One region of the Janthinobacterium sp. GL_088 genome, then DNA from elsewhere that is predicted to be linked to it. Evidence: predicted binding sites of a transcription regulator. Region 1 holds the regulator's gene; the other holds the start of a gene.

Region 1 (15,856 bases):
ATGTTGACCAGTTCCGCCGTCAGGTCGACGTTCGACACTTCGACGGCCGACGCGCGCAGGTCGCCCAGACCGCCCGAGCTTGGCGAACCCGTCATGGGACTGCCCGAGACCGAGCTTTCCGCCCAGGCATTGTTACCCAGCGGTTCGAGGCCATTCGGATTGGCAAACTTGGTCAATACCACCTGGCCCAGGTCGCGCGTCTTGCCATTGTTGTACTGCCCCTGGATCACGCCATCGGAACCCACGACGAAACGGCTCAGCTGGCCGGCCGCGTAGCCATCGGCCACGGTCCGCTTTTCGCTGGTGGACGAACTGAGCTGGGTGGAATTGGTGAAGTCGACCTTGATCGCCAGGTTGGCGTTCGCGCCTGTGGCAGGGAAGACGGGCAGGTTCACCGTCACCGGCAAGGTTTGCGGCGGCGTCAGGCCCAGCATGGCTGCCTTGTCCAGGTTGCCGACGCTGTTGAACACCAGCGAAGCCGACTTCACGGCGGGCACCTCCGTCACCGAGGAGATATTGGCGTCGATCTGGTCTGGCGTCAGGCTGGAATTGACGCCGTTGGGCACGGCGCTGCCATAGGTGGCGCTGATGGCATTCAACTGGGCGGTGCTGGCGCCGGCCAGCACCGCGGCGGCGCGCACTGCGGCGCCGGCCGCATTGCCATAGGCGACGGCGGCAGCCGTGATAGCCGCCGGTACCAGCGGCACGGCCGTGACGGCGGCCTGGTAGGTGGCACGCGCAGCCACCGAGGCGGCATCGGTCTGCGCTGCGGACGCCACTTTCGCGCTGGTGATTTCCTTGCCGTCAGTGGCCGAGTAGACATCCCATGTATTGGTGCCCGTCTTGACATAGAAATTGGACATGGTGTGCGCATTGCCCAGCGAGTCGAAAACCGGCACAGGGAATTGCTGGGTCCACGACTTTTGCTCGCCCACGGTGAACGGCACCACGGTCGGCATGGCCGATTTGGAATCGAGATTAATCTGGGTATCGACCTTGGTGGTCGCCTGCGGCGCCATGTCGGACGGGTCGATCTGCAGCGGCACGGTGGCGCCGGCCAGGATCTTGCCGTTCGCATCGGCCGGATAGCCGGTCAGCTGGGCTTTCTGCGCATTGATGATGAAGCCGCTCTTGTCGACCTGGAACTGGCCGTTGCGCGAATACTGGATGGCGCCGTTCACGCTGGTGCGGAAGAAACCGCCGCCATTGATGGCGATGTCGAGCGGATTGGACGAGCTCTCCAGGTTACCCTGGTTGAACAGCTGCGCCACTTGTGACACGGACACGCCGATGCCGGGCTGGTTGCCGCCCACGCCATACAGCGAGTTGGCATAGATGTCGGCAAACTGCGCCTGCGATTGCTTGAAACCCACGGTGGCCGAGTTGGCGATGTTGTTACCGATGACGTCCAGCGATTTGGCGGCGCCGTTCAAGCCGCTCAGGCCTTGTTGGAAAGACATTGTGTTCTCCTGGTAGAAATTAGGGGTAGAGGGTCACGCTAAGGGGAAGCGGCTTACAAAATCTGTTTCACATCGGCCATGGTGATACTGCCCACGCCCGGCACGTTCAATTTCACGCCACCCGCGCCCGTCGACACGCTGGCGACCGAGCCAAACATCAGCGCCGCGGCATCGGTCAGCTTGGCGCCGCCGCGCGTGGCTTCCACCGAAAAGGTGTAGGCGCCATCCGGCAGCACGATGTTCTTGCCATCCTTGTCGAGCTCGGCGGTGGAACCGTTCCAGCCCAGCGGCAAAGTACCCGCGTCCTGCGGGCCCAGGTCGATGGAATGGACTTCCTTGCCCGTGCTGTTGTAGATGATGACCTTGACCTTGTCGGCCGGAGTCGCCAAGTCCACGCCCAGCAGGGCCGCGCTCTTGCTCAAGTTGATGCTCTTGCCTGCCGTCAGCACGCCGTGGCCGATGATATTGGCCGCCTGCATCGATTCGGCCTGCTGGTAGCTGGTTTTGAGCGTTTCCAGGGTGGTATTGAGCTTGTTGACGCCCGTCACCGTGGACAGCTGGGCCAGCTGGCTCGTCAGCTGTGCATTGTCCAGCGGGTTCATCGGATCCTGGTTTTGCAGCTGGGTCACCAGCAGGGTCAGGAATTTGTTCGTTTCTTCCTCGACGCTGCCTTTCTCGGCCGTGGTCTTCTTCGGATTCATCGTCGCCATCAGGTCGGTGACTTTGGAGGTGCTGGTATCGATGGTTGCCATATTGGTCAGTCAGCCTTATTGGCCGAGGGTGAGGGTTTTCAGGAGCAGCGATTTGGCCGCGTTCATGGTTTCCACGTTGGTCTGGTACGAACGCGAAGCCGACAGCATGTTGACCATCTCGTCGACCGTATTCACGTTGGGCATGGTGACGTAGCCCTTCTCGTCGGCCAGCGGATTCTTCGGGTCGTAGACCAGCTTCATCGGCGACGGATCTTCGATCACCTTCTGCACCTTGACGGCCGTGGCGCCATTGGCCATGGGCACGGCTTCAAACACCACCTGCTTGGCGCGGTAGGCTTCGCCCGTGGCGCTGGTGGCGCTGTCGGCATTGGCCAGATTGCTGGCCACCGTGTTCAGGCGCTGCGCCTGGGCGCTCATGGCCGAACCGGAAACATTGAAGATATTAAATAGCGACATGATTATTGTCCTCCCTGGATGGCCGTCAGCATGCCCTTGATCTGCGAGTTGAGGAACGTCACGGCCGCCTCGTAGCGGATGGCGTTATCGGCAAACGCATTGCGCTCGAGATCCATGTCGACCGTATTGCCATCGACGGCGCCCTGGGCCGGCGCGCGGTACAGCAACGGCGTGCCGTCGGCCAGGGTCTCGACCTTGCCGCCACCGGCTGCGCCCGCAGATGCGGCCACGCCCTTGCCCGGCAAATGCTGCGGCGCCGTGCCCTTCAGCGCAGGCGGCACGCCGTCCTTGCGCGCCATCGCGCCCTTCAGCGCGGCGGCGAAATCGACATCGCGCGCCTTGTAGTTGGGCGTGTCGGCATTGGCGATGTTCGAGGCGAGCAATTCCTGGCGCGTCGAGCGCAGGCTCAGCGCCGTCTCGTTGAAGCGCATGTAATCGTCGAGTTTCCATATCATGTCAGGCTCCGGAAAGATCTGCCACTGGCGCCCGAGATGGCGGAAGGATGGCGGTATAGTGATGACAGGAAACATAGTACGGCGCCCACCAGCAAGACCATCGCCGGATCAGACCATACTTTTACCCCTTAATCGGCGCTTCGAACGGGGCGGCGTGCACTATCATGGCAGTATTCCAGAGGCCTATCACCATGAAAACACCGCTTGCTTTCTTCTTTGCTTTTGCCGCCCTGCCACTGCTGGCCCAGGCGCAAAACGCCGGCCGGCAAACGCCGGAAGCGCTGCGCAACAGCGTGGAACAGTTCCTGCAGGTGCAAAGCAACGGTTTGCCGGGCAAGGTGACCATCACCGTCGGCGCCGTCGATCCGCGCCTGAACCTGGCCGCCTGCCCCGCGCCGCAAGCATTCATGGCGCCGGGCGCGCGCGCCTGGGGCAAGACCACCGTCGGCGTACGCTGCACGGCGCCCTCCAGCTGGACCATTTATTTGCAAGCGAACGTGGCTGTCGTGGGCGACTACGTGGCCAGCGCCGTGCCGCTGGCGCAGGGACAAGCCATCGACGCCAGCCAGCTGGTGACGATGCAGGGCGACCTGGCCGCATTGCCGGCAGGCATCGCTACCGACATGGCGCAAGTGGTGGGCGCCAGCACGAATATTTCCTTACCGCCAGGCACGCCGATGCGCCTCGACACCCTGCGCCGCAAGCCGGTGGTGATGCAGGGCCAGCTGGTGCGCGTCGTTTCGAGTGGCAACGGTTTCCAGGTGGCATCAGAAGGACGCGCCATCGGCAGTGCCGGCGATGGCCAGACGGTGCAGGTACGCACGCAGAGCGGCCAGCAGATCAGCGGCGTGGCGCGGGCTGGCGGCATGGTGGAGGTGGCGTTCTAAACACGGATGGACAGCGATATTGTGGTCTGGCGCACTAAAGTTTCGGAAGAAGGTGCCGATAATGACACATATCCCGGAGTTTTTTGACTTCGACCAGACGAGGATCACGCTGTGAAAATTACCGACAACACCATTAAAAGCAATCCCGGCCTGCCGGTGGCGCCCGCGAGTACCTCCGGCGCCCGGAATGCCGAGAAAGCCCAGGCAACACCGACAACGTCGGACAATGTACGCCTGTCGCCGCAAGGACAGGCATTGGCGGCCAGTGCAACTGCCGGCAGCGGCGCCGTGTTCGACACGAAAAAAGTCGAACGCATCAAGCTGGCGATCGCCGACGGCCAGTTCCAGGTCAACTCAGAAAAAGTGGCGGACGGGCTCCTCGACACGGTCAAGGACTTGCTGCACTCACGAAATAGATAGGTTCCCTCATGCAATCAGTGACTCCGTTTTCCAGCCTGCGCGACGAGCAACAGCTCATGACCACATTGCTGGCATTGATGAAAGAAGAACAGCGGCATCTGGTTGCGGCTGACATCGATGCAATCACGGAGCTCACCGTACGCAAGACGGCACTCGTAGGACAATTGAGCCAGCTGGCGGCGCAACGCCACCAGGCGCTGGCGGCAGCCGGCTTCATGGCCGCCGAAGCGGGCATGGAAGACTGGCTGGTCGGCGCCAATGAAGCCGAAGCGGCGCCCCTGTGGAAAGCCCTGCTCGAGACGACGCGCGAAGCCAAGGAACAGAACCGCCTGAACAGCCTGCTCGTCAACAAGCACATGGTACATACGCAAGGTGCCCTGAACGCCATGCGCCCCCCGGCCCAAAGCGGCAATTTCTACGGCCCCAGTGGCCAGCCAACGACCAACACGGCCAGCCGGCGCGTCGTCATCGGCTAGTTTCCCTTATTGACCAGTTCAACCGTGCGCGGGACGCCCCGCGTGCTGGCGATATTTCGCCACGATGGCTTGCGCCCTGGCGCTGGCGGCCGCTTGCTGCTCCGGCGTCAGTTCGGCCTGCAGCCAGTGCCAGTACTCATCCTGATACGGATTGGCGACGCCGGGCGCCAGGATATCGTCGTAGACCTGGCGCAGGGCCAGCAGGTAGCCATACGCCTGCGACGCATCCTTCCGCACCACCTCGCCATCGCGCAGGTAGGCCATCATCAGCGTCGACACGCTGCTCAGTTCCGCCTCGTCCGCCTGCGCCGTCAGCTGGGCGATGGCTTGCCGCTTCCACGCCTGCACCAGCGGATCGTCGGGACGGTTGCGCAGCGCGCTGCGGTCGCCGAACGGCCCTTCCGACAGGAACAGGGTGGCCGCACCGGGCACGCCGCCTTGCGCGGCGGTGGCCAGGTAGCCGAGGCGATCCTCGCGCTGGCGCTGCGTCAGGCCCCCGCACAGCTGCTGCTGGGCGGCTTTTTCTTCCGCCGTCATCTCGCGCCCCAGCTCGAATTCCATCCCCGGCAAGCGGCTTTCGCGCTGGAAGACGATGCAGTCGTCGATCAGGTTGAAGGCCGCATACGCGTCTTCCGCCCTGCCGCTGGCGCCCAGGCGTTCGAGCCGTTGCGCCAGGGAAACGACAACGGGCATTTCAGCCGCAGGGACGGAAGCATCGATACTCAAATACGATTCCAGGCTGCGCCCCGGCGCAGCGCTGGCCACAGATTCCGGCGCGCCGCCGTCGGGTGCTGGCCAGTACACGAGCGCCAGCACTGCCGCGATGGCGGCGGCGATGGCGATGCTGGTGAATTTGACGTTCATGGTGAGGATGCGCGTGGATGGGAAGCGCACGTTACCACAGGCGCGCGGCAGCGGGCCGCACGCCTGTGCACTCTCAGCCGCCGGCCTTTTTCGCCTGGTGGCCCAGTTTGGCCAGCGCGGCCAGGATGGTGTCCACATGGTCGCCCTGCACTTCGATCACGCCATCCTTGACCGTGCCGCCCGAACCGCACTGCGTGCGCAACTGCTTGCCCAGCAGGGCCAGCGCAATGGCGTCCAGCGCCAAGCCTTTTACCACGGTGACGCTCTTGCCGCCGCGGCCCTTGGTCTGGCGCGACACGCGCACCACGCCGTCTCCGGAGGGCGCCGCCTTGGCTTGCGCCTTGCACGCGCATTGCGCCAGCGGCTGTCGGCAGGCGGGACACATACGGCCCGTTTCGGTGGAATAGACGAGACCGCCCAGGGAGCTGCTTTTCATGAGGAAGAGATAAAAGAGAGAAGGCCGCGATTGTACCAAGCGGCGGCGTTCAATTGGCTGGTGCCACCGGCGCCGTCGGCACTTCCGTCACCGTTTCGGGGATGCCCGACAAAATCGTCACGGCGACCCGGCGGTTACGCGCGCGCCCTTCCGCCGTTTCGTTGGGCGCCACGGGAATATTGTCGGCGTGGCCCACGGCCGTCAGGCGCGAAGCCTTGACGCCGCTGGCGATGAACAGGCGCACCACGGCGCTGGCGCGCGCGGCCGACAATTCCCAGTTCGAGGCAAAATTGGAATTGCTGATCGGCTGCACGTCCGTATGCCCTTCCACCTGCACGTCGTGCGTGTCGTCCTTGAGCAGCACGGCCACGGCGCGCAAGGCCTGGTCCGACTCCGTCGTCAGCCGCGCCGCGCCCGGGTCGAACAGCACGCTGGCATTGATTTCCACGCTCACGCCGCGGCTCGTCTGCGTGACGCGCACCTTGCCCTCCTTCACCAGCGGCGCCAGGGTCGACGTCAGGTCCTGCGCCAGGCGCGTCATGTGTTCGCGTTCGCGGCGGATGGCTTCCGTGCGGCGTTTCAGGGCGGGGTTCGGCAGCGGGATGGCCTGTGGCGCTTCCATGATGATGGGCGGCGCGCCCTTTTCCAGGCTGAAGGCCTGGCCGATGGCGTTCTGGAAGACGCGGTATTTACCTTCGTTGACTTGCGAAATCGCATACATCACGACGAAAAAGGCGAACAGCAGGGTGATGAAGTCGGCGTACGAGATCAGCCAGCGGTCCTGGTTGTCCGGTTCCTCGTCATACTTCCTGCGCGCGCGCCGCATCATGGTCAATGCTCGTGCAAGAGGCTGGACACGCGCTCTTCGATGATGCGCGTATGGTCGCCCGTGGCGATGTCGTACAGCACGGCGGCCGTGATTTCGTATTGCAGCACCCGGCGCGAAACAATGGCCTTGAGTTTATTCGCCACCGGCAGGAACAGCAGGTTGGCCAGGCCCACGCCATAAATCGTCGAGACAAACGCCACGGCGATGCCGCTGCCCAGCTTGCTCGGGTCGGTGAGGTTTTCCATGACGTGGATCAAGCCCAGCACGGCGCCCAGGATGCCGATGGTGGGCGAATAGCCGGCCGCCGATTCCCACACCTTGACGGCCTGGCGCTCGGCCATTTCGTAGGCGGAAATTTCCACGTCGAGCAGCTGGCGCAGCTTGTCGGGCGCGATGCCGTCGACGATCATGCGCAAACCCTTGGCGTTGAAGCGGTCGGCCGTGTTTTCCATCAGGCGCTCCAGCGCCAGCGGGCCGTCGCGGCGCGCCGTCAGACTCCATTGCCCGATGTCGCGCGCCAGCGCGGCGCGCGTGTCGGACGGCGGCAGGAAGACCCAGCGCAACATTTCCAGGCCACGCACAAAAGTGCGCAGCCGCGTTTGCAGCAGCACGGCGCCGAAGGTGCCGACGATGACGATGGCAAAGGCGGCCGGCTGCAGCAGGGAGGCCATCTTGCCGCCTTCCAGTGCCTGGCCGACCAACAGGCCCGCCAGCGCCAGCGCCAGCCCGATTACGCTGGACCAGTCCACGCCAGCTCCCTCAAGGTTGCGCGCAGGCGCGCGACGGCCTGGGTATGCAGCTGCGAGACGCGCGATTCCGACACGCCCATCACCGCGCCGATCTCCTTCAGGTTCAGCTCTTCTTCGTAGTACAGGCCCATGAGTATTTTCTCGCGTGGCGGCAGCGCGTCGATGGCATCGATCACGGATTGCCGGAAATCGGTATCGAGCAGGGAACGCAAGGGGTCGCTGTCCTCGTCCACGCAGTGGCGGTCGAGGAAGCTGTCATTGCCGTCCGGGTCATGAAAGTCTTCGTAGTACACAAGCTGGTGGCCGCCGCCGTCGCCCAGCATTTCCTGGTAGTCGGCCAGCGACATTTTCAGCAGTTTCGCCACTTCCGACTCCGTCGGCGGGTGGCCGAGGCGCTGCTGCAAGGTGCTCATCGCCTCTTCGATCTTGCGCATGTTCTGGCGCATGCTGCGCGGCAGCCAGTCGCTGGTGCGCAATTCGTCGAGCATGGCGCCGCGGATGCGCAGCACGGCATACGTCTCGAACTGCGCGCCATGCGTCTCTTCATAGCGGCTGATGGCATCGAGCAGACCGATCATGCCGGCCTGGATCAGGTCATCGACCTCGACCGAAGGCGGCAATTTCGCCTTCATATGGTGCGCCAGACGCTTCACCAGCGGAATGTGCTCCGTCAGCAAATAGTCCTTGTTCGATTTCCCTTTGACCGTGTACATAGGCTGCTTATTGTTTTCTCATCTTATCTGGTGCTACGGTTCGATTCAGGCGCTGAACTGGTGCGTGCTCCCCGTCTGGTACAAGGTGCCACCCAGCACCGGCGCCGCCGAACGGGCCAGCCGCTCGGCCAGTCCGCGAAACGCCACCGACGCGCCCGCCAGCGGAAACGCATCGACCACGCTGCGGCCCAGGCGCGCCGCGCGGTGCAGATATTCATCGGCAGGCACCGAACCCATCGAGGTCAGCTTCACGGCCAGGTAGCGGCTCGCCGCCTGCGCCATATTATCGTATACCACTTTTGCCTCGGATTCGGAAGCGCCGGTGACGAGAATGCCGAAGGGACGGCGTCCCAGTTCCTGGCTCAGGCGCTTGATCAGGCAGTACGCCGCCTTGATCGAGGTGGCGCTGGTCGACACTTGCACGACGATATCGGACGAGGCCATCAAGGGCACGGGGAAACAGGCGCCCTCGTCTGCCACGACGCCGTCAACCAGCACGATGCCGCTCTGGCGCGCCAGCACGTCGAAAGTCTTGCCCAGGCGGCGCAATTCGTCCTCGCCCGCATAGTCCATGCTGTCCATCAAATGGTTACGCGCGCCCAGGCTGGCCACGCCGAAGCCTTGCGGCACCTGGTGGATGACCTGGTTCAAGCCGCACTGCTGGCGCGCCACGTCGCGCAGGCTGGCGCCGTGCGCCAGGCCCAGGCGCGCAGCCACGCCATCGCTGCCGCCGCTGGCGTCGAGCAGCAGCACGTCATTGCCGCCGTAGACGAGCGAAGCGCCCAGGTTGACCAGCATGGCGCCCTTGTCGTCCTGCGGCGTGGCCGACAGGAACGTCATGACGCGCGGCTGCGGGCCGGCCAGCATGCGGCGCAAGCCTTCGGCCTGGTCGAAATCGAAATTAGCCAAGGTGCACCCCGCGCGCTTCATTGTTGCGGGCGGCCGCCTGCGCCATCAGCAGCGGCAGTTCGGCATCGGAAAACTGCGTCGCCGCCGAGTCGCGCTTGAGCTTGAAGGCGCGGTCGATCAGGTAGCCGCGGTCGGCCAGGTACAGGTCTTCCGGCACGCGCTGGCCGTTCGACACATAAAACAGGTTCAGCTTCTGGCGGATCACCACGTCGAGCACGTTGCCGATCGAGGCCGCTTCATCGAGCTTGGTCATGATGCAGCCGGCCAGGCCGCTGCCCTGGTAGGCGCGCACCACTTCGTTCAACGTTTCCTGCGTCGCCGTGGAATTGAGGCACAACAAACGTTTCACGTCGGCGCCGGCGCCCGACAGCATGGCCACCTGTTCCGTCACCATCTGGTCGCGCTGGCTCACGCCCACCGTGTCGATCAGCACCGTGTGCTTGTTCTTCAATTCCTTCAGGGCGATGCGCAAGTCCGCCTCGTCCTTCACCGAATGCACCATCACGCCGAGGATCTTGCCGTAGATGCGCAGCTGTTCGTGCGCGCCGATACGATAGGCATCCGTGGTGATCAGGGCCAGCTTTTCCGGGCCGTGGCGCATCACGCAGCGGGCCGCCAGCTTGGCCGTGCTGGTGGTCTTGCCGACGCCGGTCGGGCCGACCAGGGCAAACACGCCGCCCTGCTCCAGCATGGCGTCTTCATTGGCCACAGTATTGAGGTTGCGGCTCAGGACCGTCTTGATCCAGCGCATGCTTTGCGCGCCATCGAGGCCGGCCGGCAGCTTGTCGATCAGATAGCGCGCCAGGCTGGCCGAGAAGCCGGCCGCCAGCATTTCGCGCAGCACCACGGCTTTTTGCGGCTCGCGCTGCTGCGTCGAACCCCACGAGATTTCCGCCAGCTGGGTTTCCATCATGCCGCGCATGGCGCGGATTTCATTCATCATGCCGCTCATTTCGGCGGCGGCGTTTTCCTTGACGTGCGCCAGCGCGCTGGCCATCATCTGCTGCATGCGGGCCATGTCCACTGGCTCGGAGGCAGCCTGGCGCGGCGCGGCAGGACGTGGCGCGGCCGGGCGCTGGGCCGGGGCGGCAGGACGCTGCGGCGTGGCGAACTGGGTCTGCAACTGGGGACGGGGCTGGGCCATTTCGGAGGCGGCCGGCGGCGACGCCAGCGAAGCGGCATCGTCATTGGCCAGCGCGAGGATTTCCACCACGCCATCGGCCTGGCGGTTCGACAGGATCACGGCGTCGGGGCCCAGCGCTTCGCGCACCTTGCGCAGCGCATCGCGCGACGAGGCGCCCGTAAATTTCTTCACATTCATGACCGGCCTCCCAAGGCGGGGGTGGCGCAATATTGGCTGAACTGTGTGACCATCGTCGACTCCTGTTGCTTGAGTGCTGTCTTCCACATGGACACAGATCACCCGGACAGTTTCCATTATTAGCGATGCTTACAGGAAATGATCGAAGGAACAGGACGGGAAAGTACCCGTTATTCAGTTTGCCGGGAGGAAATTGATGTTTATTTGACCAAAAGCAAGGATCGAGGGTCGATCCCGCCGGGACCGCCCCTACGTGCCGCTTAACGCAACTACTGCGCGCCCACCAGGGCCGTGACGCGGATCGTCTTGGTTTCCGGCACTTCCGCATGCGACAGCACTTTGAGCTGCGGCAAGGCGCGGCGCAGGAAGCGCGACAGCAGGGCGCGCAGCGGCGCCGGCACCAGCAGCACCGGCGTCAGGCCCAGCGCTTCCTGTTGCTGGGCAGCCAGGCCCGCCTGGTGCGCGATGGTGTCGGCCAGGCCCGGCTCGATGCCGGCGCCATCGCCGCCATTGCCCATCGCTTGCATCAGCAGCCGCTCCAGGCGGCTGTCCAGGGTCATCACGGACAGTTCGGCCGAGCCGGGGAACAATTGCTGCACGATGGCGCGGCCCAGGGCCACGCGCACCAGCGCCGTCAGTTCATTCGGGTCTTGCGTGCTGACCGTATGCTCGGCCAGGGTTTCGATGATGCTGCGCATGTCGCGGATGTGCACGCCCTCGGCCAGCAGGTTCTGCAGCACCTTTTGCAAGGTCGACAGCGACAGCATCTTCGGCACCAGATCTTCCACCAGGCGCGGGGCATCCTTGCCCAGGTGGTCGAGCAGCGACTGCACTTCCGCGCGGCCCAGCAGCTCGGAAGCGTGCGAGGTGATCAGGTGATTCAGGTGCGTGGCCACCACGGTGCCCGCATCGACCACCGTGTAGCCCATCGATTGGGCCTGGTCGCGCAAGCTGGCGTCGATCCAGGTGGCGGGCAAGCCGAAGGCGGGGTCGTTGGTGGCCACGCCCGGCAAGGTGCCGCTGGCCATGCCGGGGTTGATCGCCAGGAACTGGCCGTTGAACGCTTCGCCCACGCCCACTTCCACGCCCTTGAGGGTGATGCGGTAGGCGGACGGTTTCAATTCCAGGTTGTCGCGGATATGCACGGGCGGCGCCAGGAAGCCCACTTCCTGGGCAAATTTCTTGCGGATGCCCTTGATGCGTTTGAGCAATTCGCCGCCCTGCGTCTTGTCGACCAGGGGAATCAAACGGTAGCCCACTTCCAGGCCCAGGGTATCGACGGGCATGATGTCTTGCCAGCTGGCTTCTTCCTGCTCGGGCGCCACGGTTGCCTGCGGCACTTCGGCCGGCTTTTCGGCCGCCTCTTTTTCCTGCGTGCGTTTTTTGCTGATCAGATAGGCGGAACCGGCCAGCAGCGACGCCAGCAGGATGAAGACCATGTTCGGCATGCCGGGAATCAAGCCCATGCCGCCGATGATGCCGGCGGTAATATATAGCACTTGCGGTTTCGCAAACAATTGCCCTACCAGCTGGGTGCCGATGTCCTGTTCGCTGGCCACGCGCGAGACGACGATACCGGCCGCCGTGGAAATGATCAGCGAAGGAATCTGCGCCACCAGGCCGTCACCGATGGCCAGCAGGGTGTAGTTCTTGAGCGCATCGGCAAAGCCCATGTCGTGCTGCAGCAAGCCCACCAGCAAGCCGCCGACGATATTGATGACGGTGACCATGATGCCGGCGATGGCGTCGCCGCGCACGTATTTGCTGGCACCGTCCATGGCGCCATAGAATTCCGCTTCCTGCGCCACTTCCGTGCGGCGGCGGCGCGCTTCGTCTTCGCCGATCAGGCCGGCGTTCAGGTCGGCATCGATGGCCATCTGTTTACCGGGCATCGCGTCCAGCGCGAAGCGGGCGCCCACCTCGGCGATACGGCCCGCGCCCTTGGTCACGACGGTAAAGTTGATGATCGTCAAAATAATGAAAACCACGATACCGACCGTGTAGTTGCCGCCGATCAAGAAGTGACCGAACGCTTCAATCACTTTACCGGCCGCGTCGGCGCCCGTATGGCCTTCCGTCAGCACCACGCGCGTGGACGCCACGTTCAGCGACAGGCGCAGCATGGTCGACACGAGCAAAATGGTCGGGAAGGCCATGAAGTCGAGCGGCTTGACCGTGTACAGCGCCGTCAGCAGCACGATGATGGACAGCGCGATATTAAAACTGAAGAAGATGTCGAGGATGAAGGCCGGCAGCGGCAGCACCATCATCGCCAGCAGCATGATGATGATGATAGGCGCGGCGATGCCCTTGCTGGCGTTGCCACCCATTCCACTGAGCCAGGCTGGCATTCTCAGGCCGTTCATGGTGTACTTCCTTTATTCTTGTCTGCTGCGCCAGTTGCGGGCGGTGTCTGTGATGCGGGATTCTGCGGGTCGAGCTCGGGCGGCACGTCGAGTTTCTTCGGCTTGTCGGGACGCTCGCCCTGGCCCTTGCCATAGCTGCGCAGCTGGAACACATAGGCCAGCACTTCGGCCACGGCGCCATACAGCGCTTCGGGAATCTCGTCGCCGATGTCCGTATGCTTGTACAGCGCGCGCGCCAGGGCCGGCGCTTCCAGGATGGCGACCTTGTGCTCGCCGGCCAGTTCGCGGATCTTCGCCGCCACCTCGTCGATGCCCTTGGCCACCACCTGCGGCGCGCCACGCGAATTCTCGCCATATTTCAAGGCCACCGCGTAGTGGGTAGGATTGGTCACCACCACGTCGGCCGTCGGCACGTCGGCCATCATGCGGCGGCGCGACATTTCATGCTGCATCTGGCGTATCTTCGCCTTGATCTGCGGATTGCCGTCCGATTCTTTCGACTCTTGCTTGACTTCCTGCAAGGACATTTTCATCTTGTTGGCGTAATGCCACATCTGGTATGGACCGTCAATGGCGGCGATCAGGCCCAGCGCGCCGACGATCAGCAAAAAGGCCGTGATCAGCAGGCTGATCAGATGAGCCGAGCCGGCGCGCAGGGATTCCACCGACAAGCCCAGCACGGCATCCTTTTGATGCTGCATCACCATCCAGGCGACGACGCCGACGACGAGGGTCTTGGCGATGGCCTTGAGCAATTCCACCAGCGCATTCTTCGAAAACATATTGCCCAGGCCACGAATCGGGTTGAGCTTGCCAAAATTGGGGGTGAACGCCTTGGAACTAAACAGCCAGCCGCCCACCAGCACGGGCGAGGCCAGGGCCACGAGCATGATGGCCAGCGCGTACGGCAGGCAAGTCAGCAAGACGGAGCCCACGTCGTAGCCGATGCGCAACATCATCGCGTCGGGATTGAGGATCTGCTCGCGATCCAGGGTCAGGCCGGAAACCATGACAGCCGTCAGCCGCCGCACGATGGCGTCGCCGGCAAACCACAGGCAGCAGCCGGACGCCATCAACACAGTGAACGTTGCCACTTCACGCGATCGCGGAACGTCGCCTTCCTCACGCGCCTGCTCGAGGCGCTTCGGTGACGCGGCTTCGGTCTTTTCTGCGTCGCTGTCTTCCGACATCAATCAACTCCGGTGAAGTCCTGCAGCCTGGCTAGGCGCAATACGGACTGGGCATGGAGCATTATCGAGTCAAGTGCCTGCTTGCCATCGGCGGAACAGGGGGGCAAATCCCCTGCATTTCCTTTACTCTCAAGTAACCTTAGCGGGACTTCCTCGCTTCCGCCTGCTTCACGGTCTGCTCGATGGCGCCAAACAAGGATTTACCGTCATCACCGAGCATTTCCAGCCGGACCACATCACCAAACAACAGGAATGGCGTGCTGGCGATGCCATCGGCGATCATCTCCTGGTTACGTCGCTCAACGATGCTTGAAAATCCCTTCTTGACTTCCTTGTTGGCGACCCCGCCCGCGCTGACCACGCTGCCGGCGCGCGCGTTGCGCGTCTGGCACAGATGGGCGAGCAATTGCGGATAATTGAAGGCCATGTCGGCGCCCGCGTGGGGCTGGCCCGTCAACTTGCCGTTCAGGCTGCAGCGCAGGGCGTAATGCACCTTGCCGCCGCGCCAGGCGTCGCCCAGCTCGTCCGGCGTGATGGCCACAGGCGAGCAGGCCATGGCCGGTTTCGCCTGCAGGAAGCCGTAGCCACTGGCTTGCTCGTCGGGCGCCAGGTTGCGCAAGGTGATGTCGTTGACCAGCATCAACAGCTTGATATTCAGGTGCGCCTGGTCGGGCGTGGAACCCATGGCCACGTCGTCCGTGATGGCGGCGATGCCTGCCTCGTAATCGATGCCCCACTGCTCGTGCGCCAGGGTGATGTCGTCATGGGCGCCGAGGAAATCGTCGCTGGCGCCCTGATACAGCCGTGGCGCCTCGCGCAAGTTGGCGGGCACATCAACGCCAGCAGCCTTGCAGGCGCGCTCGATCTGCTGCAGATAGGACGCGCCGGCCACGCGCAAGCTGCTGCGCGGCAAGGGCGCCATGCAGTTGGCCGGGTCGAACTCGAAGGCGCGATGGCCGCGGCCGCTATTGATGGTCTGGTACAGCAAATCGAGCTGGGGCGCGATGAAACTCCAGTCATCGAGCGCCTTTTGCAGGGTCGGGGCGATGCCATCGGCCAGGTGGGCCGTTTTCAGGTCGCGCGAGACGACAGCCAGCTGGCCGTCGCGCGTGCCATCCTTCAGGGTTGCTAATTTCATGTGCGGGAAACTTCGTCAAATGCAGGCAGTGGAAACTAAAGACGCAAAAAAGCCGGCAAATACCGACATTTAGCGGTCAAGAAGAGAGGTGCAACACCAGACAAAACCGTAGTGAGCGGCAGTGATTTGTGGCCGAGAAGCGCAGCCGTGCTAAAGCACGGTGAGCATCGCAGGCTGCAAAGCACGACGCGCAGTAGGTTTGGCCTGGTGTTATTACGCCAGCAGCGCGATCTGCTCGGGTGTCAGATAGCACCACTCGCCTTCGGCGAGGCCCAGCGATTCCAGGGTCAGGCTGCCGATGGCGGAACGGTGCAGCGCGCTGCAATGGTTGCCGGCGGCGGCCAGCATGCGCTTGACCTGGTGGTATTTGCCTTGCTCGAGCACAATTTCCAGCTGGTGCTCGCCGCGCTTGACGCAGACGAGGGCCGCCAGCGGGGCCGGTTCGTCGTGCAATTGCACACCAGCCAGCAACAG
Region 2 (15,856 bases), 2.8 Mb from region 1:
TGGCAGCAAGAGGCGCTGGCCGCCGGCGTGTCGGCGCCGCTGGCTAAGCTGGGCATGGAAATGATGCGCACGCACCGCAAGAACCGCTGGCCGAAGGATTTCCTGGGCCGCGAAAGCGATGGTCCGGTCATGATCGAAATGTGCCTGGAAGACGAGGCCGAAACGGAATTGTTCTTTATCGAGAACCTGTATCCCTACGATACGGAGCTGATCGAAAAGACGCGCCGCCGCCTGTGCCTGCACTGAGTGTGCGCTGACGCGTGACTGGAACGGCCGCCCTGTGCGGCCGTTTTGCTTTTCGGGTGGCATTTTCATGGGGGAGTGTCATAATGGCCCAGGCATTTTCGCCCAGGTATGGAGTAGATAATGAGCAAGGCACAGGACAGCAAGAAGGAAGCCAAGAAGGAACCGGCCAAGACCATGAAGGAAAAGAAGGAAGCCAAGAAGGTCAAGAAAGAAGAGCGCAAGCGCTGATCATGCGCCTGCGTCGCTTACTGTCGCGCCCGTGGCGTGCGCCGGCCCTGCTGGCGGCGTTCGCCCTGCTGGCCCTGGGTACGCCCATGTCCGGCGTGCTGGCGCAGCAAAAGCCGCCGCCGTCCACGTTCGGGCAAGTGGTGGGCAATGCCGTGCTGTGCATCGACCAGATCGACAACAAGGCCTTTTATGCCTATCTGCTGACGGCTTTCGGCCCCGCCTACAAGCATGAAGGGGGCGCCTACTGGTTCCGCACGGACGCCACCTTGTGGGGCGCGCCGATTACCGACGTCATCGTCAGCGACGACACCAGTCCCCTCGTCTTCATGGGCGTGGTGGCGGACTCGACACCGGAAAAGCTGGAACCGGCCATCCGCGGCGTGTCGGGCCTGCGTTTCAATAAACTCGACAATTCCGCCTTTCCTGTCCGTGGTTCCGTGCCTGGCAGTAAAATCGTCTACTTTCGCAGCAAGGCGAAAGTGTATTGCGCCAAATACAAGCCGTTGCCGCCCGCCCGCACCCGATGAGGGGTTCGGCTTGCCGCCGCGCATTTTGATCGTTTCATCCGCAGGGTCTCCATGTACACGCACTATTTCCAGCTCAAGCAATCGCCGTTCTCGATCGCCCCCGATCCGCGCTACCTGTTCATGAGCGAACGCCACCGCGAAGCGCTGGCGCATTTGCTGTATGGCGTGGGCAGCGGCGGCGGCTTCGTGCTGCTGACGGGGGAAATCGGCGCCGGCAAGACCACCGTGTGCCGCTGCTTCATGGAGCAGATTCCGGAAAACTGCCAGCTCGCGTATATCTTCAATCCGAAACTGTCCGTCGAGGAATTGCTGCTGTCGATCTGCGAGGAATTCCGCATCGCCCTGGCGCCCGGCGTGGCCAGCGTGAAAGGCTATGTCGACGCCATCAATGCGCACTTGCTGGCCAGCCATGCGCAGGGCAAGAACAATGTGCTGATCATTGACGAAGCGCAAAACCTGTCCGCCGCCGTGCTGGAGCAATTGCGCTTGCTGACCAACCTGGAGACGAGCGAGCGCAAGCTGCTGCAGATCATTCTCATCGGCCAGCCGGAATTGCGCGCCATGCTGGCCCGGCCCGAGCTGGAACAGTTGGCGCAGCGCGTCATCGCCCGCTATCACCTCGGTTCGCTGACGGCGGACGAGACGGCCAGCTACATCCGCCACCGCCTGGCCGTGGCGGGCAGCACGGCGCAGACACCGTTCGCGCCGCGTTTGATGGCGCACATCCATGCCTTGAGCAAGGGAGTGCCGCGCCGCATCAACCTGTTGTGCGACCGCGCGCTGCTGGGCGCCTACGTGGAAAACCAGCCGCAGGTGACGCGTCAGATCCTGCGCCGCGCCGCCGAGGAAGTGTTTGCGGAAGAGGGCACGCCGGTTGCCGGACGGGGCCTGCGCTGGCCACACGTGGCCGGTGGCGTGCTGGCCGGCGCGCTGGTCACGGCCGCGCTGGCCTGGCATTTCATGCCGTCCCCGTCCGCCGTGCCTGCTGTACCTGTCTTGGCCGCCTCCGTGCCGGCCGCCTCCGCCGTGGTGGCTGCCGCCGCATCCGTGCCCGCACCGGTCAGCGTGCCGGACCGCAACGCCGTGCTGCGCCAGCTGGCCGCCCTGTGGGGCGAGCAGTTGCCGGCCGGCGACGCTTGCCAGGCGGGCGCCCGCGCCGGCCTGCGCTGCCTGCACAGCCGGGGCGGCATCGCCGAGCTGCGCGTGCTGGACCGTCCCGCCCTGCTGACCCTGCGCGACGGGGAGGGGCGGGAACAGCTGGCGCTGCTGACGCGCTTGCAGGACGAAATGGCCACCTTGATGCTGGACGGCAAGCAGCAAAGCCTGCCGCTGGCCCAGCTGGCGCAGCGCAGCGATGGCGGTTTCACGACCTTCTGGCGGGCCCCGCGCAGCTGGCGCGACGAGGTGCCGCTGGGCGCACGCGGCGCCGACGTGGACTGGCTGGCGCAGCGCCTGGCGCAACAGCGGGGCTTGCCTGCGCCGGCCGCCAATCTGCCGCTTGATGCCGAGATGCAAGGCCAGCTGCGGGCTTTCCAGCAAAGCCAGAACCTGCGGGCCGATGGCCTGGCGGGCCCGAAAACGTACATACGCCTGATGCAGCTGGGCGATAACACGGAGCCGCGCCTGAGCAGCGCAGCTCCTGCCGTGGCGGCGCCCGCTGCGACGGCGATGGTGGCGGGGAAATAAGATGTCCTACATACTTGAAGCACTGAAAAAATCGCAAGCCGAGCGCCAGCTGGGCGAGCTGCCGTCGATCCACGCACCGCAAGTGCAGCTGCATGATGCCGCCGCGTCCGGCGCGTCGCGGCGCGCCCCCGTCTGGCTGGCGCTGGGCGGCGTGACGGTAGTCGTGGCGGCCGCATTGCTGCTGTGGCAGCCTTGGCAGGCGGTGGCCACGGCACCTGCGGCGATTGCTGTCGTTCCAGCCGTGCTGGCCCAGGCTGTGCCCGCGCCGATGCCAGCAGCTGCACCACCGGCGGCCCCCGCACCTGCGCCGCTTCTTGTTGCGCAAGTCACGCCCGTGCCGCCGGCGGCCACCGCCGCGCCCGTGCACCATGCCAGGCCCGTGCCGGAACCGAAGCAGGAGTCGCCCGGTCAGGCCGCGCCGTCTGTCCCCGCTCCGGCTCCTGCCGTGCCCGTACCTGCGCTTGCAGCGGAAGAGAGCGTGCCCGGCATGCGCGACTTGCCCGAGCCGATACAGCGGCAAATCCCCGCGGTCGCCATCGGCGGCTATATCTATTCGAAGAATCCGGCCGACCGACTGCTGCTGATCGACAAGGTCTTGCGCCACGAAGGCGAGGAGCTGGCGCCCGGCCTGGTACTGGAAAAGTTGCAGCCGAAAGCGGCTATCTTCAGTTTCAAGGGCTACCGCTACCGCGTGCCGTATTGAGTTGTTGCGTATCAAGGTCATGCCGCCATAGCTGAACCATACTGGCGGGGCCTGGTCGAACCAGGGGCGCTGCGACCGTGTGCGCGGCCGGGGAGGTCCGATGATTGCTGCCGCTGCTGCTGGCGAGGGTGTGCTTGATGCGCATGGCTTGGGGAACCTGGCGCGCATCGACCATATCGTCGTGCTGATGATGGAAAACCGCTCGTTCGACCACATGCTTGGCTACCTGAGCCTGGAAGGCGGGCGCGCCGACATCGACGGCTTGCAGGCCAGCCATGCCAACGTGCATGCGGGCGTCAGTTACCCCGTGCACCATTTGCGGCGCACGGCCTTTTGCCCGCAGCAAGACCCGTCGCATACGGGCATGTCGGTGGCGCAGCAATTGCAAAACAATAACGGCGGCTTCATCGACGACTATGCGCAAACGCATCCGGGCGACCCCGACATCGACCTGGTGATGGGCTACTACAATGGGGCCGACTTGCCCATGTACGATTTCCTGGCGCGGGAGTTCTGTGTCTGCGACCGCTGTTTCAGCTCCGTGCCGGGCGCCACCTGGCCCAACCGCCTGTATGCGGTCAGCGGCAAGGCGGCCGGCAGCAAGGATAGCAAGCGCGTGCCCCTGTATGCGAACAAGTCCTTCGTGCGCCACCTCGAGCGGGCCCAGGTCAGCTGGAAATTTTATTCCGCCTGGAAGCCCTGGAGCCTGGCGCTGACGGACGATCACTACCGCTCGTCCGAGCTGTACGAACCGTTTGGCTCCAGCGCCCGCCGCTATGGCTTCATCGGCGATGCGCTGGCGGGCACCTTGCCTTCCGTCAGCTGGATCGATCCGCATTTTTTTGAGAATGACGACCATCCGCCGGCCGATATCCGCGCCGGCCAGGCGCTGGTGGCGCAGGTCTACCAGGCCCTGTCGCGCGGCCCGGCCTGGGCGCGCACCTTGCTCATCCTCAGCTATGACGAGCACGGCGGCTTTTTCGACCATGTGCCGCCTGGCGCCGCCATCGACGACGATCCCGCGTTTCGCCGCTACGGCGTGCGCGTGCCCATGCTGTTGGTGTCGCCGCTGATCGCGCCGGGCAGTGTCAGTCACGAGGTGGTCGATCACACGTCGATCATTAAAACTATCTTGCAGCGCTTTTGCCGCGCCGCCGATGGCGCCTTGCCCCAGATGGGCGCGCGCGTGGCGGCCGCCAGCGGCCTGGGCGCCGTGCTGACCCTGGCGCAAGCGCGCGCGGCGCCCGCCGTGCCCGCTGCTGTGCTGGCGCAGCGGGCCGCATGGGAGGCGGAGGTGCGGGCGCAGGATTTTTCCCCGCTGGCGTCCGCCTGCCCGCCCGATGGCGAGCTGGCCGCCGCTGCCGCCATCCCTTTCCAGTCCGATGCGGAGGCGGGCGCGATCGCCGCGCACCGGCAAGTGGCGCGCAGGGCCAGGAATGCGCAGGCGGTGAATAATAAAACGGCGAATAAAACCGCGGGAACGACAGCGCCGAAGTCCACAGGCCGGCGCCGGCGGCAGGGCGCCAAGCCGGCGCCCTTTGGTGACCGGAATGGGGGAAAACCCGGCAGCGCTTGACTTGGGTGATGAGCTGGGCAATGTGCGGCGCTGCGCCAGGCGGTCGCGCCCGTGGGGCTGCGTATAATCATTCCTTCTCAATCAAGGAGTGACCATGCACGATGCGATGCCCGCACACCCGGTACTCGGTGTGATCGGCCGTTCCGGTAGCGGCAAGACGACCCTGCTGGAATTTGTGGTGAAGGAACTGGCGGCGCGCGGCTTGCGCGTCAACCTGGTCAAGCACAGCCACCATGACCTGGCGCTGGAACCGCCGCAAAAAGACAGCGCCCGCCTGCGCCTGGCCGGGGCGGCGGAAGTGCTGGTGGCGTCGCCGTACCGTTTTGCCATCGTGCATGAGCTGCGCGGGGCGCCGGAACCGAGCCTGGCGCAGCAATTGTCCCGCATGGGGCCGGCAGACCTGACCCTGGTCGAAGGTTTCAAGACGGACCCCATCCCCAAGCTGGAAGTGTTCCGCCCGGAAGTGGGGCAGGCACCCCTATATCCGCATGACCCGCATGTGATCGCCGTGGCGTCCGACAGCCCGGCGCCGGCCGATTTGCGCGAGGGCGTGCAATGGCTGGACTTGAATGCGCGCGAGCACGTGCTGGCCTGGCTGCTGCTGCAGTTGGAAAATAAGCAGGAAAAATAAGCTAAAGGTTTGCCGGCGGCATCCGTTAACAAGGGTAGAACCTCATTGGAGAAACGTATGGACGTCGGAAGCATTGCTCAACTGTCAACCACGATGGCGGAGACAGGCACGCGGCAAGCCGTCGGCTTGACTGTCCTGAAAAAAGCCCAGGATATCCAAAGCTCGACTGCCACGGCCTTGCTGGCGGCGTTGCCACCGGTACAGTCGGCGCCCAGCCTGCCGGCTCACCTCGGCAGCCGCATCAACACGACCGCCTGAGCGCAGTCCCGCGGCGCCAGCCTGGCGCTCGCACTACTTACGCCCACACCACCGTCATCGACGGTGGCGAGTAGGCGTTTTTGTCTGCCTTTTTGCTTCCTTTTCGCCTTCCTTCCCGCCTGTGTAAGTTGACTAATTGACCATGGTTCGCCATGGCGCGGCCGATTCAGTAAAATGACGTCCATGACCTCGCGTTGCCCCATGGCGCAACATGGGGCGTGCCGTGACTTATCGATTACTTTGACCCAAGCAAGAGGAATCACCATGAACAAACGCCAAGCTCTCATCGCCGCCGCCCTCGCGGGCCTCTGTGCCGGCACTGCCATCAACGCGGCCGCGCACGATGGTCCCGCTCCTGGCGACAAGGAAAAATGCTATGGCGTGGCCAAGGCAGGGCAGAACGATTGCGCCTCGTCCGATGGCGCGCATTCCTGCGCGGGCCAGGCGGAGGCGGACAACCTGCCGACCGAATGGACTTATGTTGCCAAGGGCACGTGCGAGCAGGCGGGCGGCTCCGTCAAGCCCATCAAGGCCGGCAAGGCTGCAAAACCGGCCACGCAGCCCTAAGCGTCCGCCGCCTGCCCATGCCGCCGCCCATCCAGGCGCTTGCCGGCGTCGGCCTGCGCGCCGCGCACTACCGCGACTTCCTGGCGCGCCGTCCCAAGGTGGGCTGGCTGGAAGTGCACACTGAAAATTATCTGCAGTCGTCGGGCTGGGATAATCATATGCTGCAAGCCCTGCGCCAGGATTACCCTATCAGCCTGCATGGCGTGGGCCTGGGCTTGGGTTCCGCGCGCGGCTTTTCCGAAGCCCATTTGCAGCGCGTGCGCGCCGTGGCCGAGCGCATCGAGCCGGCCCTCGTGTCGGAACACCTGAGCTGGGGCGCCGTGGCGCAGCAGCAACTCAATGATCTGTTGCCGCTGGCCTTGAATGGCGCCGCCCTGGATTTGCTGTGCGCAAGAGTTGGGAGGGTGCAGGATGTGCTGAAAAGGCCGATCTTGCTGGAAAATGTCTCCACTTACCTGCGTTTTGCCGACGATGCCATGAGCGAGGCGCAATTCCTGGCGGAGCTGGCGCGCCGCAGCGGCTGTGGCCTGCTGCTCGATATCAATAATCTGTATGTGAACCAGTGCAACCACGGCGAAGACGCCTTGACGGCCATGCAGTCCATTGCACCGGGCAGCGTGGGCGAGCTGCACCTGGGGGGCCACCTGCAGACGCCGCATGCCGTGATCGACCACCATGGCGCCGCCGTGGCCGAGCCCGTCTGGGATTTGTATGCGGCCGCCTTGCAGCGCTTTGGCGCCATGCCTACCCTGGTCGAATGGGATACGGATTTGCCCACCCTCGATATCCTGCTGGGCGAAGCGGACAAGGCGCAAGCCATGCTGGCGCGCCATGCGCCGCAAGCGCCATGGCAGGGAGCGATGCTGCCGTCCCCGCCGCCGCCCGTGTCGTTTGACGCGCTGGCGGCCGGCCAGCAAGCATTTGCCACGGCCTTGCTGGATGCTGAGGCCACATTGCCAGCGTTCGCGGGAGAATCGGTGCCGCAGCGTTTTTCACTGTACCGCGGCAATGCGAGTGCCACCTGGCGCCGCACCCTGGGCTACGCCTATCCCGTCGTGCTGGCGCTGGTGGGCGAGGCATTCTTTGCTGGCCTGGCACGCGCGTATGGCCGCCAGTATCCGTCGGATAGCGCGGATTTGAATGAGTTTGGCGCCCGTTTCGCCGATTTTCTGACCAGTTTTCCGCCTGTGGCCGACTTGCCGTATCTGCCGGACATGGCGCGCCTGGAATGGGCCGTGCACCTGGCGCATTACGCGGCCGATGCGCAGGGCCTGGCGCCCGAGGCGCTGGCCGCCCTGCATCCCGATCAACTGGAAGCGCGGCGTTTCCGCTTGCATCCCGCTTGCGCCTTGCTGGCGTCCAGCTGGCAAGTGGCGGCCCTGTGGCAGGCGCATCAGGAAGGTGAGGGAAAGGGAAGGTTTCCGCAGGAGATGCAGGTGGACAGCTATGCGCTGGTATGCAGGACGCGCTGGAAGGCGCAGGTACTGGTACTGGATGCGGCCGCGCACGCAGCCTTGCTGGCCTTGCAGCAGGGCCAGACGTTTGGCGCCGCGCTCGATGCGGCATTCGAGCTGGACCCGGCATTCGACCTGGCCGCGCATTTGCGCCAGTGGCTGGCGCATGCGGTATTGACGGCGTGACGGCTTATTCGAAGGCCCGCAGCAGGCGCGCTTCGCCCGTCTGATCGCTGTACAGGGCATTCGCGGCCAGGGTGGCGTCCATCATGCGCGTCACTTGCTCCTCTTCAAAGCGGGCCAGTTCGGCCGTGGCCGCGACGAGGGCCAGTTCCAGCCTGGCGCGCGCGCTCTGGTACAGGCTGCTGGTGTATTTGTCTGTGTTACGCAGCAATTCTTCCGCGTTTTCTATTACCTGGCGCAAGTCGCCGATCAGGCGTTCCTGGCTGCGCGTACCTTGTTCGGGCTGGTCCATGGCGCTCCCCTTCTGCAATCGATATTTATCTGACAATAACGACATGTTGCAGCTTGATCCAGGCAGCCGGCTGGCAGCGGTGCTGGCTGGACGCATGGGGCCGCTTTCGCGCCCCATGCCGGCATCACACGGGAGCGACGACCGTGATACGGATATCGCCCACGCTGACGACCTGGCCGGCGCGGATCTTGGCGGTCTTGCGCAATTCCTTCTTGCCATCGACCTTCACCACGCCGCTATCGACCATGACCTTGCCTGCGCCACCGCTGTCGCACAGGCCGACCAGCTTCAACAGCTGGTTCAGCTCGACGAACTCGGATGTTAAATCAAAGCTTACTTTTTGCATTGTATCCCTTATTGCAATGATGTGTTTTCAACACTTGATGACGACCTCAACTAACTCATAGTTTACCTGAAGCCGCCAGCAATGCAGGGTGGAAGTCAGCTTTTGTTGGGCCGCGTCATCTCCAGGGGCACGATCCACGCACCGAATTGCTCTTCCGTCACAAAGCCCAGGGCCAGCGCCGCTTCCTTCAAGGTCGTGCCTTCGTGCTGGGCCTGCTTGGCGATTTGCGCCGCCTTGTCGTAGCCGATGTGCGGCGCCAGCGCCGTGACCAGCATCAAGGAACGCTCCATCAGGTCGGCGATGCGACCACGGTTCGGTTCGATGCCGTGCGCGCAATGCTCGTCGAAGCTGCGCATGCCATCGCCCAGCAGGCGCGCGCTTTGCAGGAAGTTGTGTGCAATCAATGGCTTGAAGACGTTCAGCTCGAAATTGCCCGAGGCGCCGCCCACCGTGATGGCGACGTCGTTGCCGAAGACCTGGCAGCACAGCATGGTCAGCGCTTCGCACTGGGTAGGATTGACCTTGCCCGGCATGATGGAGCTGCCCGGCTCGTTTTCGGGGATGGTGATTTCACCGAGGCCGGAACGGGGGCCGGACGCCATCCAGCGCACGTCGTTGGCTATTTTCATCAGGGCCGTGGCCAGGGTTTTCAGTGCGCCATGGGCGGCGACCAGGGCGTCGTGGGCGGCCAGGGCGGCGAACTTGTTGCTGGCCGTCTCGAAAGGCTGGCCCGTCAGGCGCGCCAGCTCGGCCGCGATGCGGCCGGCAAATTCCACGTGGGCATTCAAACCTGTGCCCACGGCCGTGCCGCCGGCGGCCAGTTGCAGCAGCGGCGGCAACGATGCCGTGATGATGTGCTCGGCAAAGTCCAGCTGTGCCACGTAGCCGGAAAATTCCTGGCCCAGGGTCAACGGCGTCGCATCCTGCAAATGGGTGCGGCCGATCTTGACGATGTCGGCAAATTCCGTGGCTTTCGCATCGAGCGTGGCGCGCAGCTGGCGCAGCGGCGGCAAGACCGTGTTGGCAACGGCCAGGGCGGCGGCCACGTGGATTGCGGTGGGAAATATATCGTTCGAGGACTGGCCCAGGTTGACGTCGTCGTTCGGGTGCAGCAGGCGCTCTTCTCCCCGCAATCCGCCGATCAGCTCGGAACCGCGGTTGGCCAGCACTTCGTTCATGTTCATATTGCTTTGCGTGCCAGAACCCGTCTGCCAGACGGCCAGCGGAAATTCTGCGTCGTGCTTGCCGGCCAGCACTTCGTCGGCGGCCTGCGTGATGGCAACGGCCTTCTTGCCGTCTAGTAAGCCCAAGTCCAGGTTGACGTGGGCGGCCGCCCGCTTGACGGTGGCCAGGGCGGCGATCAGTTCGGGCGGCATCTTTTCCGTGGAGATATGGAAGTGCTCAAGCGAGCGCTGCGTTTGCGCTCCCCACAGCCGGTCGGCGGGTACGTCGATCGGGCCGAAACTGTCGCGTTCGATTCTGCTACTCATGGCATCCCTTTCATCGATGGAGGTGGATCGAGTGTACTCCAGGCGCCAAAAAGGCACAGGATGATGCTGTATTGCATCATTTTGTCTTGGCCCATCTATATTTTTGCGTTTTCCTGCCGTTAAAGACAGGCGAGTCCCCATTATTTATCTTGTTATCAAAGCGATCAGTCCATGCAGAGCAGCATTACTCCCCGTTGGTCCCTGATCGCGTGCGCCGCCGCCAGCCTGGCCTTGCCGCCTGTCATGGCGGCCGAACTGGGTGACATGGCCGTGCTGTCGCATATGGGCCAACCCCTGCTGGCCGAGATCGAACTGACGGCCTTGGCGCCCGAGGAAGCCAATGGCGTGGCAGTGCGCCTGGCCTCGCCCGATGTGTACCGCGGCGGCGGCATCGGCATGGATCCGGCCCTGCAAGCCTTGACGATCAGCCCGCTGGAACGCGGCGGGCGCCACTATGTGCGCGTGAGTACCCGGCAAGCGATCCAGGCGGGCCATGTGCATCTGTATTTGTTGCTGGGTAATGGCCCAGGCGCCGTCGTGCGCCTGGGCACCTTGTGGCTGACGCCGGCCCCGCCTGCTGCCGCTGCCGTCAGTGCACCGGCCAGGCCCGCCGTTCCGGTACCCATGCCTGTCCCCGCGCCGTTGCCACGTGCAGTGGCCGGCGCGCCATCGCCTGATGCCGCCGTGCTGGCGGCCCGCGCGCGTGCCGAGGGCCTGGTGCGCCCGGCGCGCGTCTTCGTGCCGCCGCCTGCCGCGCCCAAGCCGCCTGCTCCCGCGCTGCGTGCGCAGCCGCTGCGCCGTGCCACGGCGCCCGTGGCCGCCTGCGCACCCCAGGCGGATGCCGGGCAGGCGCAAGCGTGCGTGGCGCTGGATGAGAAAAACGCGGCCCTGAATGACAAGCTCGGCGAATTGGAAGGCAAGATCGGCGCCTTGCAAAAAGCACTGGCTCAGCCCGCCACCGCTGCGCCGGCTGCCGCGCCGGCCGAGGCGCCGGTGCCGGTGCCGCATGCCAGGCCGAAGCCCCTGCACGCGGCGCCAGCCGTCGAGAAGGAAAAGAAGGCGGGCGGCAACGGCTTGCTGTGGCTCGGTATCGGCACCTTACTCTTTCTGTTGCTGACGGCGCTCATCGTGTATGTCGTGCGCAAGCGCAGGCAGGCGGCAGGGCCGGGTGCGCCGTCGAAATACTGGGTCTTGCTGCGCAAGCCGTTCCGCCGCAAGAAGAAGGAGGTGCCCGTGCTGACGGAAGCGGTGGAAGAGGGGGCGGCAGACGAGTCGGAGCCGGAGCCGTTCTCGCGTTAAGCGTGCTGCAAGGCGGTACTGTAATTTGATATAAAAAAAGATATTGAAAAAGATAGGAAAATGCTTGTCTATCGTATTGCCTATTTTTCAAAGATGGTGATATGATTAATTCAGTGGACTTGCTCTACGACAAAACAGCCCCAGCCTGGCGCAGTCACCAACGATAGTGTGGCGCGGCAAACAGGTGTAGCGTTGCATAAACGCCTGGGTCTGGAAGCGGTTCGCGATGCCGACGATGTGCTCGCGAACGCCGGATGCAACCGGCAGCGAGGCGACGCCAGGAGATACCTGGGGCTCGCCTTCCAAATTTCCCCTCCTTGTTCCTGAGCGCCGCAACTGCCGCGCTTCTTGCCGGGGAATAGATGTAAAAAAAGCACCCGCGGGTGCTTTTGTCGTTTCTGGTGCTGTAACTTCTTACATGCGCGCGCGCGCGCCCTGCATGGCGTTCGGCAGCTGCGTCATCCACGGTTCCGTAATGGTGCGGATTTCGCGGTCGTTTGCCAGGATTTGCTTGAGCAAGTCGATCTTGCGCAGGCGCGAGGCACCGGCCAGGGCAGGCACCTTGCCCGTCATGGTCGCGCTGGCGGCGCTGGCGCACTGGTTTTCCAGGGCATCCAAGTCATTCCAGTCGCTCGAACGTGCGGCCACGACCATTTTATTGGTCATTCCTGCAATATTTTCATACATCGAGAGAACGTCGTTGGAGGTCATGAGCACACCCGTAACTAGTGAATGGATTACCGCTTGTCTAGATTAACGGCGTGCTTATCCGGAACTTGAGGGTGTTTTTGAAAAAAAAGTGAAAATAATTTGGATAGTTTTGGCGGGCCGCCGAAATCGCCCGCCAAGCCGCATGGATGCTGGGCCGACGATGCCGGCGCTGATGGATTTATTTGACGAGTTCTTCCAATCCTGCGCTCAGTTCGGCAGGCGGCGGCATCTTGTCCACGAGAACCGAGGGTGGCAAACCGAGCGCTTCAGCCACGTTGCTGGGGTAGCAAGCGATGATTTCTTCATTGCTCAGCGCGTTTTCATCAATACGGGCGCGCCAGGCTGCCAGGTGGATGATGGCGGCCTGGCGGTTCAGGGGCGCCTTGGCCAAGGGATCGGGAAAGGCGGCGATGGCGTCGGCAAAGGCAGGGGGGAACTTCCAGCGGCGCGCCAGTTCGGCGCCCACCTGCGCATAGTCATAGCCCAGAGAAACCCGCTCCGCGTCGAGCCGGCGCGCATCGAGCGGCGGGGCGATCTTGTCGAGCTGCATGGCTTGCTCGGGCATGGCGGCATGGATCACCAGTTGTCCGATCGCATGCATCATGCCGATGGTGAAGGCCAGGTCCTGGTTGTCGCCCGTCTGTCTGGCGATCCAGCGGGCCGACACGGCGCTGTGCAGGCTGTAGCGCCAGAATTGCGGCAGATTCAGTCCTGGCACGGCCTTGTAGCCGCTGACCAGGCCCGAGCTGATGACAAGCGTGCGCACGGTTACAAAGCCGAGCATCAGCACGGCGTCTTCCACCGTGCCGATGCTGCGCGAGACGTGGTAATACGCCGAGTTGGCCAGCCGCAGCAGCTTGGCGCTCAAGGCCGGATCCGCTCCCAGCTGGCGCGCGATGTCTTCGGTGGCAATGGCGGGGTTGTCGAAACTGCGCACCAGTTCATCGACGATCTTCGGGGCGGCAGGCAGGGCGTGGGGTTGCTGAAACAGCGCTTCCAGTTGCATGGCAATCTCCTTGGCGTACACGCGGCGCGGGGTCGTGAAACTATAGGCCGATTTTTTGTCCGTATGCAAAAAAGTTCAGGGACGCTTTTTTCATGGGAAACAGGCTATGATTTTGACTATTCCATTGAAAGGATCGCCATGCACGGTTTGCGTTTTTCCTGGTCCCGGACGCCAGTCCAGGCCGCCATCATCCTCGCCCTGGCCGGCGTTTCGCTGGCCGGCTTGCCCGCCCAGGCGCATGCCCAGCCAGCGGCGGCCGATGTGGCTGTCTCCGCTGCCTTGCCCGGCGACGACTTCTATGATTACGTGAATGGCGACTGGCTGCGCGGCACGGAGATTCCCGCCGACCGCAGCAGCTGGGGCTCGTTCGCCATCCTCGCCAACGCCACCAACGAGCGCATCATCGGCCTCGTCGAAAGCCTGGCGGCGGCGCCGCAGGCGGATGCCTCCGCGCGCCAGGTCAGCGATTTTTACCGTTCCTGGATGGATGAATCGGCTATCGAAGCGAAAGGCTGGGCGCCGATCAAGCCCTTGTTGACAAAGATCAATGGCATACGCGACCAGGCAGGGCTGGCCCGCGCGCTGGGCGAGAGCCTGCGCGCCGATGTCGACCCGCTCAATTCCACCAATTTTTATACGGAAAACCTGTTCGGTCTGTGGGTGGCGCAAGACTTGAACGACACCACGCGCAATGTCGCCTACCTGCTGCAGGGCGGGCTGGGCTTGCCTGACCGCGCGTTTTACCAGGGCGACAGCGCCCGCATGCAGGGCTTGCGCGCGGGCTACCAGGCGCATATCGCGGCCATGCTCAAGCAGGCCGGCTACAGCGATGCGCCGGCCCGCGCTGCGCGCGTGTTTGCGCTGGAGCAGAAAATTGCCGCCAGCCACGCCAGCCGCGAGGATTCGGCCGATGTCGCCAAGGGCAATAACGCGTGGCGCGCCGCCGACTTCCCCAGCAAGGCGCCGGGCCTGGACTGGAAAGCCTTCTTCCAGGCGGCCGGCCTGGGCCAGCAGACGGATTTCATCGTCTGGCACCCGACGGCCATGACGGGCAGCGCGGCCCTGGTGGCAAGCGTGCCGCTGGCCACGTGGAAGGATTTCCTCGCCTTCCACGCCATCAACCATTTCAGCACCACCTTGCCGAAGGCGGCCGCCGACCAGCGCTTCGCCTTCTATGGCAGCGCCCTGAGCGGCACGCCGCAGCAGTCGCCGCGCAGCAAGCGCGCACTGGCCGCGACGAATGCGGCCCTGAGCGACGCCGTTGGCAAGCTGTACGTGGAGCGCTATTTCCCGCCGGAATCGAAAGCCCGCGTGCAAGACATGGTGACGAATATCGTGGCCGCCTTCTCGCGCCGCATCGACAAGCTGGACTGGATGGCGCCGGCCACCAAGGCGCAGGCGCAGGAAAAGCTCAAGACCCTGTACGTGGGCGTGGGCTATCCGGAGCGCTGGGACAGCTATGCGGGCTTGCGCGTGGTACGCGGCGACGCGCTTGGCAATGTGCAGCGGGCGGAACAGTTCCACTACCGGCAGGAGCTGGCCAAGCTGGGCCAGTCGCCCGACCGCAAGGCCTGGGCCATGCCGGCCCAGCTGGTCAACGCCGTCAACTTGCCGTTGCAAAATGCGCTGAACTTCCCGGCCGCCATCCTGCAGCCGCCGTTCTTCGACCCGCAGGCATCCGACGCGGCCAACTATGGCGGCATCGGCGCCACCATCGGCCACGAAATCAGCCACAGTTTTGACGACCAGGGCGCCCAGTTCGACGCCCAGGGCAAGTTGCGCGACTGGTGGACGCCGGCCGACCTGGCGCATTTCCAGACGGCATCCAAGCAATTGGTGGCGCAGTTCGCGGCATACAAGCCATTCCCCGACCTGGCCGTGAATGGCCAGCTGACCCTGAGTGAAAACCTGGCGGACCTGGCCGGCGTGGCGGCCGCGCATGACGCGTTCACCCTGTCGCAGCAAGGCAAGCCGGTGCAGGCGGGCGCGGACCGCGATTTCTTCACGGGCTATGGCGTCAGCTGGCGCAGCAAGGCGCGCGAAGCGGCGGCGCGCCAGCAAATCCTCACGGATGGCCATGCGCCGGCGCAATACCGCGCCGCCACCGTGCGCAACCTCGACGCCTGGTATCCGGCCTTCGACGTCAAGCCGGGGCAGCAGTTGTACCTGGCGCCGGAACAGCGCGTGCGCGTCTGGTAAGAGTGCTGACGCTGCCGGCCGGGGTGCCGGTCGGCAGCGTAAAATGCGCCCATCGATGACAGGAGCGCCATGAAGCCGACCCCACCGCAATATCCGCAAGACCCCATCCACGCCATCACCGAACGCACCCTGGCCCATTACGACGCCAGCGCCGAGCAGTTTTTCGAAGGCACGCGCGACCACGACGTCAGCCAGAATATCAGCGCACTGCTGGCCGCCATCGGCAAGCCGGCGCCGCTGGCGATCCTCGACCTCGGCTGCGGCCCTGGCCGCGACCTGAAGGCGTTCACGGCCATGGGCCATCACGCCACGGGCGTCGATGGCTGTCCCCGCTTCGTCGAGATGGCGCGCGCCTACAGCGGCTGCACTGTCTGGCAGCAGGATTTTGTCGACCTCGCTTTGCCTGCAGGGCACTTCGACGGCGTGTTCGCCAATGCCGTGCTGTTCCACGTGC

Evidence for each region. The regulator FliA, encoded in region 1, starts transcription of late flagellar genes. The targets are predictions, from matches to a motif close to CTAAAGTTTNNNNNNNNNNNGCCGNTA.
Region 2: the regulator FliA is predicted to act here: its motif matches at 12,241-12,267, upstream of AC3IQ7_RS07440 (flagellar protein FliT).

Annotation. Positions count from the first base shown of each region.
Region 1 covers NZ_CM174453.1:5,364,348-5,380,203, forward strand. The annotation lists gene AC3IQ7_RS23935 (flagellar hook protein FlgE) at 1-1,460, opposite strand, end outside; gene AC3IQ7_RS23940 (flagellar hook assembly protein FlgD) at 1,514-2,212, opposite strand; gene flgC (flagellar basal body rod protein FlgC) at 2,228-2,629, opposite strand; gene flgB (flagellar basal body rod protein FlgB) at 2,632-3,084, opposite strand; gene flgA (flagellar basal body P-ring formation chaperone FlgA) at 3,276-3,971, shown strand; gene flgM (flagellar biosynthesis anti-sigma factor FlgM) at 4,083-4,391, shown strand; gene AC3IQ7_RS23965 (flagella synthesis protein FlgN) at 4,400-4,867, shown strand; gene AC3IQ7_RS23970 (hypothetical protein) at 4,886-5,731, opposite strand; gene AC3IQ7_RS23975 (translation initiation factor Sui1) at 5,805-6,167, opposite strand; gene motD (flagellar motor protein MotD) at 6,217-6,993, opposite strand; gene AC3IQ7_RS23985 (flagellar motor protein) at 6,999-7,745, opposite strand; gene AC3IQ7_RS23990 (RNA polymerase sigma factor FliA) at 7,727-8,458, opposite strand; gene AC3IQ7_RS23995 (MinD/ParA family ATP-binding protein) at 8,504-9,367, opposite strand; gene flhF (flagellar biosynthesis GTPase FlhF) at 9,360-10,688, opposite strand; gene flhA (flagellar biosynthesis protein FlhA) at 10,958-13,054, opposite strand; gene flhB (flagellar biosynthesis protein FlhB) at 13,051-14,244, opposite strand; gene AC3IQ7_RS24015 (fumarylacetoacetate hydrolase family protein) at 14,384-15,382, opposite strand; gene AC3IQ7_RS24020 (pseudouridine synthase) at 15,596-15,856, opposite strand, start outside.
Region 2 covers NZ_CM174453.1:1,652,393-1,668,248, forward strand. The annotation lists gene AC3IQ7_RS07375 (hypothetical protein) at 1-246, shown strand, start outside; gene AC3IQ7_RS07380 (hypothetical protein) at 477-1,001, shown strand; gene AC3IQ7_RS07385 (AAA family ATPase) at 1,053-2,687, shown strand; gene AC3IQ7_RS07390 (general secretion pathway protein GspB) at 2,689-3,390, shown strand; gene AC3IQ7_RS07395 (alkaline phosphatase family protein) at 3,491-4,966, shown strand; gene mobB (molybdopterin-guanine dinucleotide biosynthesis protein B) at 5,061-5,597, shown strand; gene AC3IQ7_RS07405 (YjfB family protein) at 5,655-5,855, shown strand; gene AC3IQ7_RS07410 (BufA1 family periplasmic bufferin-type metallophore) at 6,120-6,422, shown strand; gene bufB (MNIO family bufferin maturase) at 6,440-8,062, shown strand; gene AC3IQ7_RS07420 (hypothetical protein) at 8,067-8,351, opposite strand; gene AC3IQ7_RS07425 (RNA-binding S4 domain-containing protein) at 8,476-8,697, opposite strand; gene fumC (class II fumarate hydratase) at 8,793-10,187, opposite strand; gene AC3IQ7_RS07435 (type IV pilus assembly protein FimV) at 10,359-11,486, shown strand; gene AC3IQ7_RS07440 (flagellar protein FliT) at 11,901-12,197, opposite strand; gene AC3IQ7_RS07445 (HDOD domain-containing protein) at 12,376-13,203, opposite strand; gene AC3IQ7_RS07450 (M13 family metallopeptidase) at 13,342-15,402, shown strand; gene AC3IQ7_RS07455 (class I SAM-dependent methyltransferase) at 15,472-15,856, shown strand, end outside.